Regions from separate parts of the Mesorhizobium sp. P3_B5 genome, predicted to be linked through region 2. Evidence: predicted binding sites of a transcription regulator. Region 2 holds the regulator's gene; each other region holds the start of a gene.
What was found. Region 2 encodes LexA, which represses DNA repair genes until DNA is damaged. Its sites were predicted from a motif close to TGTTCNNNNTGTGTTCNG; they were not measured.
Positions count from the first base shown of each region.

Region 1: a site for LexA is predicted at 1,639-1,656, ahead of AC1DVW_RS28415 (ImuA family protein). Genes of this name have one in related genera too.
Region 3: a site for LexA is predicted at 1,385-1,402, ahead of AC1DVW_RS28010 (YifB family Mg chelatase-like AAA ATPase). Genes of this name have one in related genera too.

Region 1 covers NZ_JBFUGR010000023.1:1,970-5,245, reverse strand. Annotated here, with positions in the region: gene AC1DVW_RS28420 (DUF6504 family protein) at 1-654, opposite strand, end outside; gene AC1DVW_RS28415 (ImuA family protein) at 596-1,615, opposite strand; gene AC1DVW_RS28410 (metallopeptidase family protein) at 2,048-2,470, shown strand; partial or broken gene AC1DVW_RS28405 (GIY-YIG nuclease family protein) at 2,651-2,734, opposite strand; gene AC1DVW_RS28400 (DUF1737 domain-containing protein) at 2,889-3,095, opposite strand; gene AC1DVW_RS28395 (HpcH/HpaI aldolase/citrate lyase family protein) at 3,146-3,276, opposite strand, start outside.
Region 2 covers NZ_JBFUGR010000005.1:432,923-436,198, reverse strand. Annotated here, with positions in the region: gene kynU (kynureninase) at 1-973, opposite strand, end outside; gene lexA (transcriptional repressor LexA) at 1,466-2,203, shown strand; gene AC1DVW_RS16360 (ComEC/Rec2 family competence protein) at 2,197-3,276, opposite strand, start outside.
Region 3 covers NZ_JBFUGR010000021.1:13,035-16,310, reverse strand. Annotated here, with positions in the region: gene AC1DVW_RS28010 (YifB family Mg chelatase-like AAA ATPase) at 1-1,290, opposite strand, end outside; gene AC1DVW_RS28005 (Ig-like domain-containing protein) at 1,566-3,071, shown strand.

The sequences.
Region 1 (3,276 bases), on a different contig from region 2:
GGGCTCGGCGAGGTGGCGCTCGACCGAAAGCGGCGCGACCGGCAGGCGCGGCGACACGGCCTCGTCGAGGCGACCGAGCGCCTGGTCGAGGCGCAACAGCAGGGTTGCGCCGAAGCGGCGGGCAAGCGGCGCGCGCGGTGCCGCCATGACGGCGCCGGCGGTGCGCAGGCCGACGCTTTCCAGGCTGGCGCGGATGTCGGGGTCGATGCGCAACACCGCCAATGGCAGTGGGGCGAGCAGTGCGTCCTCCTCGCCTGACGCGACGATAAGGTCACCGGAAAACCGCGCCGCCGCCCAGGCGGCGCCCGGCGTGGCGGCAAGGCCGGCGCGAACATCAAAGCCCTGATGGAAGAAGCGCGACAGGATGTCGTCGAGCATGGCGCGTTCGCCGCCGAACAGATGGGTGCAGCCGGTGACGTCGAGAAACAGGCCGTCGGCACCGTCCAGCGCCACCAGCGGGGTGTAGCGGTCGCACCAGTCGGCGAGGCCTTCGAGCAGGCGGCGGTCGGCCTCCGGATCGGCTTCGACGATGTCGATCGACGGATGCATGGCGCGCGCATCGGCGATGCCCATGCCGCGCTTCAGGTGCAGCGCTTCAGCCCGCTCGTCGAGGGCTGAGATGCGCTGGGCGTTGCGGTCGCGATGGCTGACCACCAGTGGCAGATGATCCGACGGCCGGGAACGCCAGGACCGACCCAGACGCTGCCGCAATATCCTCTCGGCGGCCAGATGCGGAAACCACAGCGACAGTATCCGTTGCCCGTTCTCCCCGGGGCCGTCTTTCCTCAAAAGCGTGTTCATCGGGGTTCCACTCCAGTGTGAATTGTCCAGGCAGAGCCGTGCGGCTCTTGCCGATGCTGATGGTGAAGGCGGGGCGGCCGATCGAACCGGCCAGCGGCCCGGCGATGGTGCTGCGCGGTGCCGACGGCGCCGACGACACAATGAGGCGCACTTGTGCGGCCGTCGGCTCTGCCTCGCCGGCCTGCCGCAGCAGGAACACCGGCCGGCCGGCGCTCTGCGCCCGCGCGTGCAGCCGCCGCGTCGCGGTGAGATCGAGCCGCTGCGGACTGCCGCGTATCTCGAGAATGACGGCGGCCAGCGCCGTCATGCGGGCGGCCTCCTCGGCGACCCACAGCGCGTCGACAAGTCTTGGCGCCTGCGAAAACAGCAATTGTTCCGGCGCGATGCCGAAAAAGCCGTGCAGCCCCTTGGCATAGGGAAAGCCGGCCTCGCGAAAAATCTCCGTGGTGCCGATCCACAGCACGGGCAGGCGCGGGCCTTGCCTGAGGATCAGGCTGATCAGCGACAGCGCAAAGCCGGCGACGGCCCCGGCATCGCGGGTCTCGGTGCCATGGATTTCGCTGAGTGCCGCTTTCGGCAGGCCGCCGCTCAAAGCGCGGTCGAGACGCTCGGCGCCGGTGCGCAGAAATGCCTCCGGCGAGGCCACGGCGATGCCGCGGCGGACGATCGTCACATCGGTGTTGGAGGTGACATTGGGGGCGTCAAGCGACGGGCCAGCCGGCGCCTCCAGGCGCTCGGGCAGCGTTCCCTCGATCTTCGCGATCTGGCGGCGCAGGGCAAAAACAGTCTCCCGCGCCACGGCGGTCATCGCCATGACGGTCAGCTTCCACTCACAATTGTTCCTGTTATGTTCCTATAGATTCCAGAGGGGGCCGGAAGAGTCAAGCGGAGTCATGGGGAATTTATTCCTGCCCGCGAGAACGCAGCAGAGCAATTGCTTGAAGCGCCCTGTCATCCTTTCCGGGCGTTGGCGCTGCCCCTCATCTGGCTGCCGCCATCTTCTCCCCGTAAACGGGGAGAAGGACGCTGCCGTCGACCATTTCGCCAATCACCAACGTTGCAGACGGGCGCCAGCATTGCGGCCGGCTTCTTTCTCCCCGTTCACGGGGAGAAATGCCCGGCAGGGCAATGAGGGGCGGGGCCGACATCGACCACTGATCGTTTGAAGTCGTTGCGTTGGGGCCGCCGCCGCGTCATTTGCCGATTCCTGAGGGAAAGCCTATATGCCGGGATCAAAGGACAAAGCATGGCCCGCATCTACAAGACCCGCACCTGGCACGACGAACTCTCGCCCTCGATCGAGGAAATGGAGTTCCTGGCGCTGGAGGCGTATGCGCATCTGCCGGACGATTTTCGCAAGCTGACTGGCGAGATCGTCATCCAGATCGCCGAGTTTCCGACCGACGAGATCATGGACGATCTGTCGCTGGAGACGCCGTTCGACCTGCTCGGCCTGTTCGAGGGACGCGGCATCGCCGAGCGCTGGAACCCGCAGACCGGCGAGGGGCCGAACCGCATCACGCTCTACCGCCGCGCCATCCTCGACTACTGGTCCGAGAACGAAGAGACGCTGGGCGACATCGTCACCCATGTGCTGATCCACGAGATCGGCCACCATTTCGGGCTGTCGGATGATGATATGGAGAAGATCGAAGAGGCGGCCGAGTAACCCCCACGCTTCGTCATCCTACGGCGAAGCAAGGAGCGAAGCGACGCGGCGCAGACCCAAGGATCCATGCCGTGACAGCCTTGCAGTGCTCCGGTGGTGCAAGAAACCGAGCGTCTACCACCCGGTTCCACGAAAGAGCTCGAACCACTCGCGTCTCGATCAGATCGATCTTCCATTGGCAATGCGGCGGCCAAGATCGTTGGTCACACCGATATAGATCGTGCCGCGTTTCTGACTCGCGGTCATATAGACGTAGCCGGTCATGGTCTCAGGGCAGCGAGCGTCGGTGCGTGTACAAGCGCCATTCTGATCCGCTGCATCCTACGACCACTGTCACGGCATGGATCCTAGGGTCTGCGCCGCGTCGCTTCGCTCCTTGCTTCGCTCTAGGATGACGAAGGATCGGAGCTTGGCAAAACTACCAATCGCTAAGCTTGGTGTCCGGCCCGTATTCCTGGCCTTCGATGTCCTTCACCACGGCCTGGCCACAGCGCATGGTTTTTGCCTTCTTGTCGTAGGCATAGGTTGGCGAGCCGAACAGGTGCCAGCCCTTGTTCAGCGCCGCCGTCACCTTGTGGCAGAAGGTGGCGTCGTCCGGAGCGGACAGAAAGCGGTAGAGTTTCATGGTTCAATTCCTGTCGTAAATAATCCGTAGCCCGCGAGCATCGGCCGCCATCATGCCCCGATGGCGGCTGCCTTCGCCAGCAGTTTTTCGGCCTGCGCCAGGTGCAGCCGCTCGACCATTCTGCCGTTCAGCGCAATCACGCCCTTGCCGGCATTTTCGGCGAGCGCGAAGGCCTCTTTCA
Region 2 (3,276 bases):
TGCACTTGGCCTCGACGAGTTCGATGAACAGGTCGGCCAGCGCAATGCTCTTGCTTCGCACCGCCGTCATGTCGACATCGCTCCAGATGTCGAGCGCGCCCTTCAGCGTGCGCATCGACAGCACCGGTTGCGTGCCGCACAGAAAGCGGCGGATGCCAATGCCGGCGGCATAGCCCGGCTCGAAGGCGAAGGGCCTTGCATGGCCCCACCAGCCGGTGAGCGGCTGCTGGATGTCGGCCAGATGGCGCTCGGCCGCATAGATGAAGGCAGGGGCGCCCGGGCCGCCATTCAGGTATTTGTAGGTGCAGCCGACAGCGAAGTCGGCGTTTGCCTTGTCCAGTTCGACTGGCATCGCACCGGCGGTGTGGCAGAGATCCCAGACGATCAGCGCACCGGCATCCTGAGCCTTGCGCGTCAGCGCCGGCATGTCGCGCAGCTCGCCCGACTTGTAGTTGACGTGGTTGACCAGCACCACGGAGGTGCGTTCGTCGATCAGCTCTTCGATATCAGGCGCGTCGAAACCCGAAAGGCGCAGCTGAGTGTTCTTTCGCGTCGAGACCACGCCTTCGGCCATGTAGAGGTCGGTCGGAAAACTGTCACCCTCGGCGACGATGACCGGCCGCTCCGGCCGCATGGCCATCGCGGCGTGCAGCAGCTTGTAAATGTTGACCGAGGTCGTGTCACAGACCACCGTCTGGCCGGCGGCGGCGCCGATCAGGCGCCCAAGCTGGTCACCGAGCTCGAGCGGCATGTCGAACCAGCCGGCCGTGTTCCAGGCGCGGATCAGGTCATGCGCCCATTCCTCGGTCGCCGCCTTGCGCAACTCGTCGAAAGCGGCATGCGAGGCAGCCCCCAGCGAATTGCCGTCGAGATAGATCACTCCTTGCGGCAGCACAAAGCGGTCGCGCATGGCGCGCAGCGGATCCGCGGCATCCATCGCCTCGATGGCCGCCAGATCGGGAATTCCTGTCATGGTTTGTCTGCTCCCCCAACATTCGACGCAACGCCGGAACGACGGCATCCATCGGTCACCAGCGCTTTTCCACCACCTGGCATCGCGCGGCAAGGTTCCACCGATGACAAGCTGTCCGACCAGGTGCTGAAAATCAGGAGCCAAACCTGCCCAAGGTTGGCGTTTTGACTTCGTTTCGTTCACGGTGCATTAACCAAATCGCCCCGTCGATATGGCTGCAATTGCCCGCCATCTTTGCCGACTGACGGCCGATTCCAATGCCGCCTTTTGGGAACCCAGAGGCGGCAAACGGAAGCAGAATCAAGGCGATGAGGCGCGAACCGGTGAAAGCGCGGCGGTGCCGTTGGCGCGGCGGTATCGTTTCCAGAGCCCTAACATATTCATTAAACTTTAAACGGTTGCGGAACACAACTGGAACAGATAGTGTTTGTTCTGTGTTTGTTTTTCTGATTCTGGTTCGAAATCTCTGGTTCGAAACCCTTGGGGGCCGCCATGCTGACGCGCAAGCAACATGAACTTCTGATGTTCATCCATGAGCGACTGAAGGAGAGCGGCATTCCGCCGTCGTTCGACGAGATGAAGGAAGCGCTGGACCTTGCCTCCAAGTCAGGCATTCACCGGCTGATCACGGCGCTGGAAGAACGCGGCTTCATTCGCCGGCTACCCAACCGTGCCCGCGCCCTGGAAGTGCTGCGGCTGCCGGACTCGATCGCGCCCGGCCTCAACGCAGCGCGCAAATTCTCGCCGAGCGTTATCCAGGGCAGTCTTGGACAAGGCGGCCTCGGGCGGCAAATCAAGCCAGCGCCTTCGCGCATGCCTTCGGCCGGCAATGACGACGATGTGGTCGCCGCCGTGTCGATCCCGGTGATGGGACGCATTGCCGCCGGTGTGCCGATCGACGCCATCCAGCACCAGACGCATTCGATCTCGGTGCCACCGGACATGATCATGGGCGGCGAACACTATGCACTGGAGGTGAAGGGCGATTCGATGATCGAGGCCGGCATTTTCGACGGCGACACGGTCATCATCCGCAACGCCGATACCGCCAGCCCGGGCGAGATCATCGTGGCGCTGGTCGATGACGAGGAAGCGACGCTGAAGCGGTTCCGCCGCAAGGGCGCCTCGATCGCGCTCGAGGCCGCCAATCCGGCCTATGAGACCCGCATTTTCGGCCCGGACCGGGTCAAGGTGCAAGGCAAGTTGGTCGGGCTGATCCGCCGTTACTGAGCCGGCTTGACGGCTGATTTTTCGGGCTTCTTGTAGGGCGGTAGCCCCCTCGCTTCGCGAGAGAATTTTCGTTGGACGTGCCAGGGGCGGTATGGCTTGTCGACGGCAAAGTCGATCTCTGCCGGCCTGGTCGCCGATTGCGGATCGAAGAAGATGGCTGCGCTGCCCGAACGGGCAAGTTGTCGTTTGTTGACGACAAGGACCAGCGGATCGCGGCAAGGGTCATAGGCGGTGGCGTCGTCGATGACAATCAGGGTCGCGAAAGAGCAGGCTTTCCACGCGTTCTTGCGGTCTTCGACATAGGCGACGATCGCGCCGGAGGGATGCCGTGCAAGGCACAGCCCGGCTTTGCAATAGAAGGGCGAGCCTGGCGGCAATTCGGTCGGGTCGGCAATATCGAATTGTTCGCTGCTGTTGTCGAACGTCTCGGGCTCGACGATGGTTTCGGACTTTAGGGCGCGCTTCCAGTTGTCGGTCGTGAATTCGTTCGAACGCGCCCGGTTGAGGGCCAGCTCACCGCCGCCAATCGGCAGCGCAACCAGATGGGCGTCCTCGGAAATCAGCACGTCGGGCGTGCGTGTGTCGGAAATCGTCAGCAGGCCTGCGAGTGCAAATGGCAGTGCTGCCAGCCGAAGCCATGTCGTCGCCATGGTGGCGATGATCAGCGCGATGGTCGTCAGAAACACCGATTTGAGCGAGATCAACCCGACCGCATCGATCGGCGAGCGCTCCGAAATCCATGCCGACAGGGCGATCATCGCCGTCAGCCCCTTGCCCATCAAATACAGTGGTATTCCATCGGCGCCAAACGGCATCGCAAGGGCGCTGATCACGGCCAAAAGCATGACGACGGAGACGATCGGCATGATGGCCAGATTGGCGAACAGGCTGAGCGGCGACACACGCTGGAAATGCCATATGGCGAACAGCGCGGTGGCGCTGCCGGCGATGATCGAGGTCATGGCCAGACCGCCTGTCGCCAGCAGGAATTTTCGACTGAGGAAGGCTGGCAGTGAGCGCCGAGGCGGTGGTGACGTTGCCTTGCCCTCGCGGTAGTCGGACCAACCGGCATA
Region 3 (3,276 bases), on a different contig from region 2:
GGCGAGGGTAGCGCCCAGGCGCTCAAAGCGTTCGCGCTGGATGGTGCGGGCGCGGGCGACGCGCAGCGCCACGGCAGCACTCTTCTCCGCCCGGTCCGGCCGGATCAGATCGCTGGCCGAGACCGCCGGCACCTCGATGCGGAGATCGATGCGGTCGAGCAGCGGGCCGGAAATGCGCGCCTGGTAGTCGGTGCGGCAGCGCTCGCCGCGCAGGCAGCGATAGCCGGGCTCGCCGGCCATGCCGCAGCGGCACGGGTTCATCGCCGCCACCAGCTGGATGCGCGCCGGATAGGTGACGCGGTGGTTGGCGCGCGCGATCATGCAGTCGCCGGTCTCCAGCGGCTGGCGCAGCGCATCCAGCGTCTGCGGCGTGAATTCGGGAAACTCGTCGAGGAACAGCACGCCGTGATGGGCAAGCGACACTTCGCCCGGCCGCGCCCTCAAGCCGCCGCCGACCATCGCCGCCATCGAGGCCGAATGATGCGGGGCGCGGAACGGCCGCCGGTCGGTCAGCTTGCCCTCGCCGAGTTCTCCCGCCACCGAGGCGATCATCGAGACTTCGAGCAATTCCTTCGGCGCCAGTGGCGGCAGGATCGACGGCAGCCGCTGCGCCAACATCGATTTGCCTGAGCCTGGAGGGCCAACCATCAGCAGATTGTGGCCACCGGCCGCCGCCACTTCCAGCGCCCGCTTGGAGCTCTCCTGGCCCTTGATGTCGGAGAGGTCGGGCAGGTCGCGCGCCGAGGCGTGGATGCCGGCCTCCGGCCGCGACAGCACCTGCGTGCCGCGAAAATGGTTGGCAATCGCAATCAGGCTGCGCGGCGCCAATATGTCGAAATCCTTGCCGGCCCAGGCCGCCTCCGGGCCGCAGCCGAACGGGCAGATCAGGCCTTTCCCCTCGGCATTGGCGCCGATCGCCGCCGGCAGCGCGCCGGCAACAGCTGCGATGGTGCCGTCGAGCGACAATTCGCCAAGCACGACATAGCCGGCCAGCATGTCGCCCGGAATGGCGCCTAGCGCCGCCATCAGGCCGAGCGCGATCGGCAGATCGTAGTGGCTGCCTTCCTTGGGCAGATCGGCCGGCGCCAGATTGACAGTGACCTTCTTCGACGGCATCGACAGGCCGGACGCATGCAGTGCGGCCTGCACCCGCTCGCGGCTTTCGGCCACCGCCTTGTCGGCCAGGCCGACGATATGCATGTTGACCTTGCCCGGCGCGATCATCACCTGGACATCGACCGGCACGGCCTCGATGCCCTGGAAAGCGACCGTGCGAACCCGCGCCACCATCTTTGCTCTGCCCCCGGATCTGACTCGCTCTAAGCCAGTGCAATCAGGCCGTGAGCGACGTCAGACAAGACAAGCACAGATTTCTGAATTGATCAAGAACATTACAGGAACATAGGCAGTGCGCAGAACTCCATAGAACTGTCTCCGTCCAAGCCAGAATTAACCACATGGAGAAAGGCGAAGGGGTTTGTCACCGATCCGGCGCGCATACCATGTTATGTTGGAATCGGGGGACATCCGTAGCGCGTCCAGGCGCAAAGGCGAGGAAGACAAGGATGCCGACCTTAAGCAATGGCAGTGAACTCACCGTATGGAAAGAACCCGACAATCCCAATCCAAGCCCTGACGCGGTCCTTTTCAGCATTGCGGAAACCGACGGCGATGTCATCGGACCGATAGGGGCAAAGCCGGATTTCCCGTTCGGTGGGATCGATCTGGCTTCGGTCGATGTCTTCGAAGGCTTCTTTACCATCACCAGCTTCACCCATGAGGGCAGGACCGAGACCTGGACGACGGTGGAAACGCAGGTCTTCGACAATGAAGGCAATTTCATCCGCACCGTGTCCGACCAGGCGGCCTTCCTGTCGGCCCGGATCGTCTCGGTCAACGCCGCCAGCCCAGACACCCTCACGGTGACATGGATCGGGGCGAACGACTATTTCGGCGGCGAAAACACGCAGTACGGCCTGCATCAGATCATCCTGGAAGACGGTACGCTTCAGCCCGACACCTTCGTCAATCATGCGCCCACGGCCGCCAATCTGAATGTGTCGGTTTCGCAGGGGCAATTTCTCGACGACGTCAAATTCAGCGTGGCCGATGCCGACTACGATCTCTTGAGCTTTGTCGTCCTGGACGGACCGGATCACGGCAGTTTTGAGCAGAGCACGCGTTTCGACGGCAACTACTACCCGTTTCACCAAGGCCACGTCGGCACCAGCCTGCATTATCACACAGACTTTCTGAGCGGAAATTTGTTCGACTACACGCCCGAGGCCGGCTTCGTCGGCACCGACAGCTTTACGGTCTACGCCACGGACGGCCAGGGCAACAGCAATGTGGCGACGATCACGATCACGGTCACACCACCGGCCGAATCCATCACGCTGACCGACGCCACGAACATCGTGAGCTATGGAAACTACGATCGTGCGGTGATCCTCGACGGGCTGGGTGGTGGCGACCGCATCACCGGCACCTCGTTCAACGATACACTCGACGGTGGTGCCGGCCACGACCAGCTGTTCGGCGGTGCCGGCGCCGACACGATCATCGGCGGCGCGGGGACCGACTGGCTGAAGGGCGACGCCGGCAATGACGAGATCAGCGGCGGTGCGGGCACCGACGGCATTCGCGGTGACGCGGGCGACGATTTCCTCGATGGCGGCGCCGGCTCCGACGACCTGCGGGGCGGCGCTGGCGACGACATCCTCAATGGCGGTGTCGGCCGCGACCGGCTGGCCGGCGACGCCGGCAGGGATGTCTTCGTGTTCGACGCGCTTGGACCGGCGAATTACGACAGCATCGCCGACTTCAATGCGCAAGATGATGTGTTCCGGCTGGACAGCTCCGTATTCGTCGGGCTGTCGGCCGGCCCGCTTTTCGGCGCGGTCTTCGCGATCGGCAAGACGGCCATCGATGACAGCGACCACATCATTTACGACGACGCGACAGGCGATCTGCTGTTCGACGTGGACGGGGCGGGCGGCGCGGCGGCCGTCAAGTTCGCCGCCGTAAGTCCGGGCACATGGCTTACCGCGGACGATTTCTTCGTGATCTAGACGCTGTGGGGCGGCAATGCAGCGCCCTGCGCCGGCTATTCTCCGGCAGCTTAAGCGCCGCCTAATGTATGGAAACGCGCGGCGTCCGTTTGAAGAACCAACCGTGATTTCACAAAAGGCGGCTACGCCTTTTGGTGGCCGATCTACCACAATCGCCTAGCGCCCTCGCGCCTCGAAGGCTGCGCGCCGAACTGAGGTGTCAGAC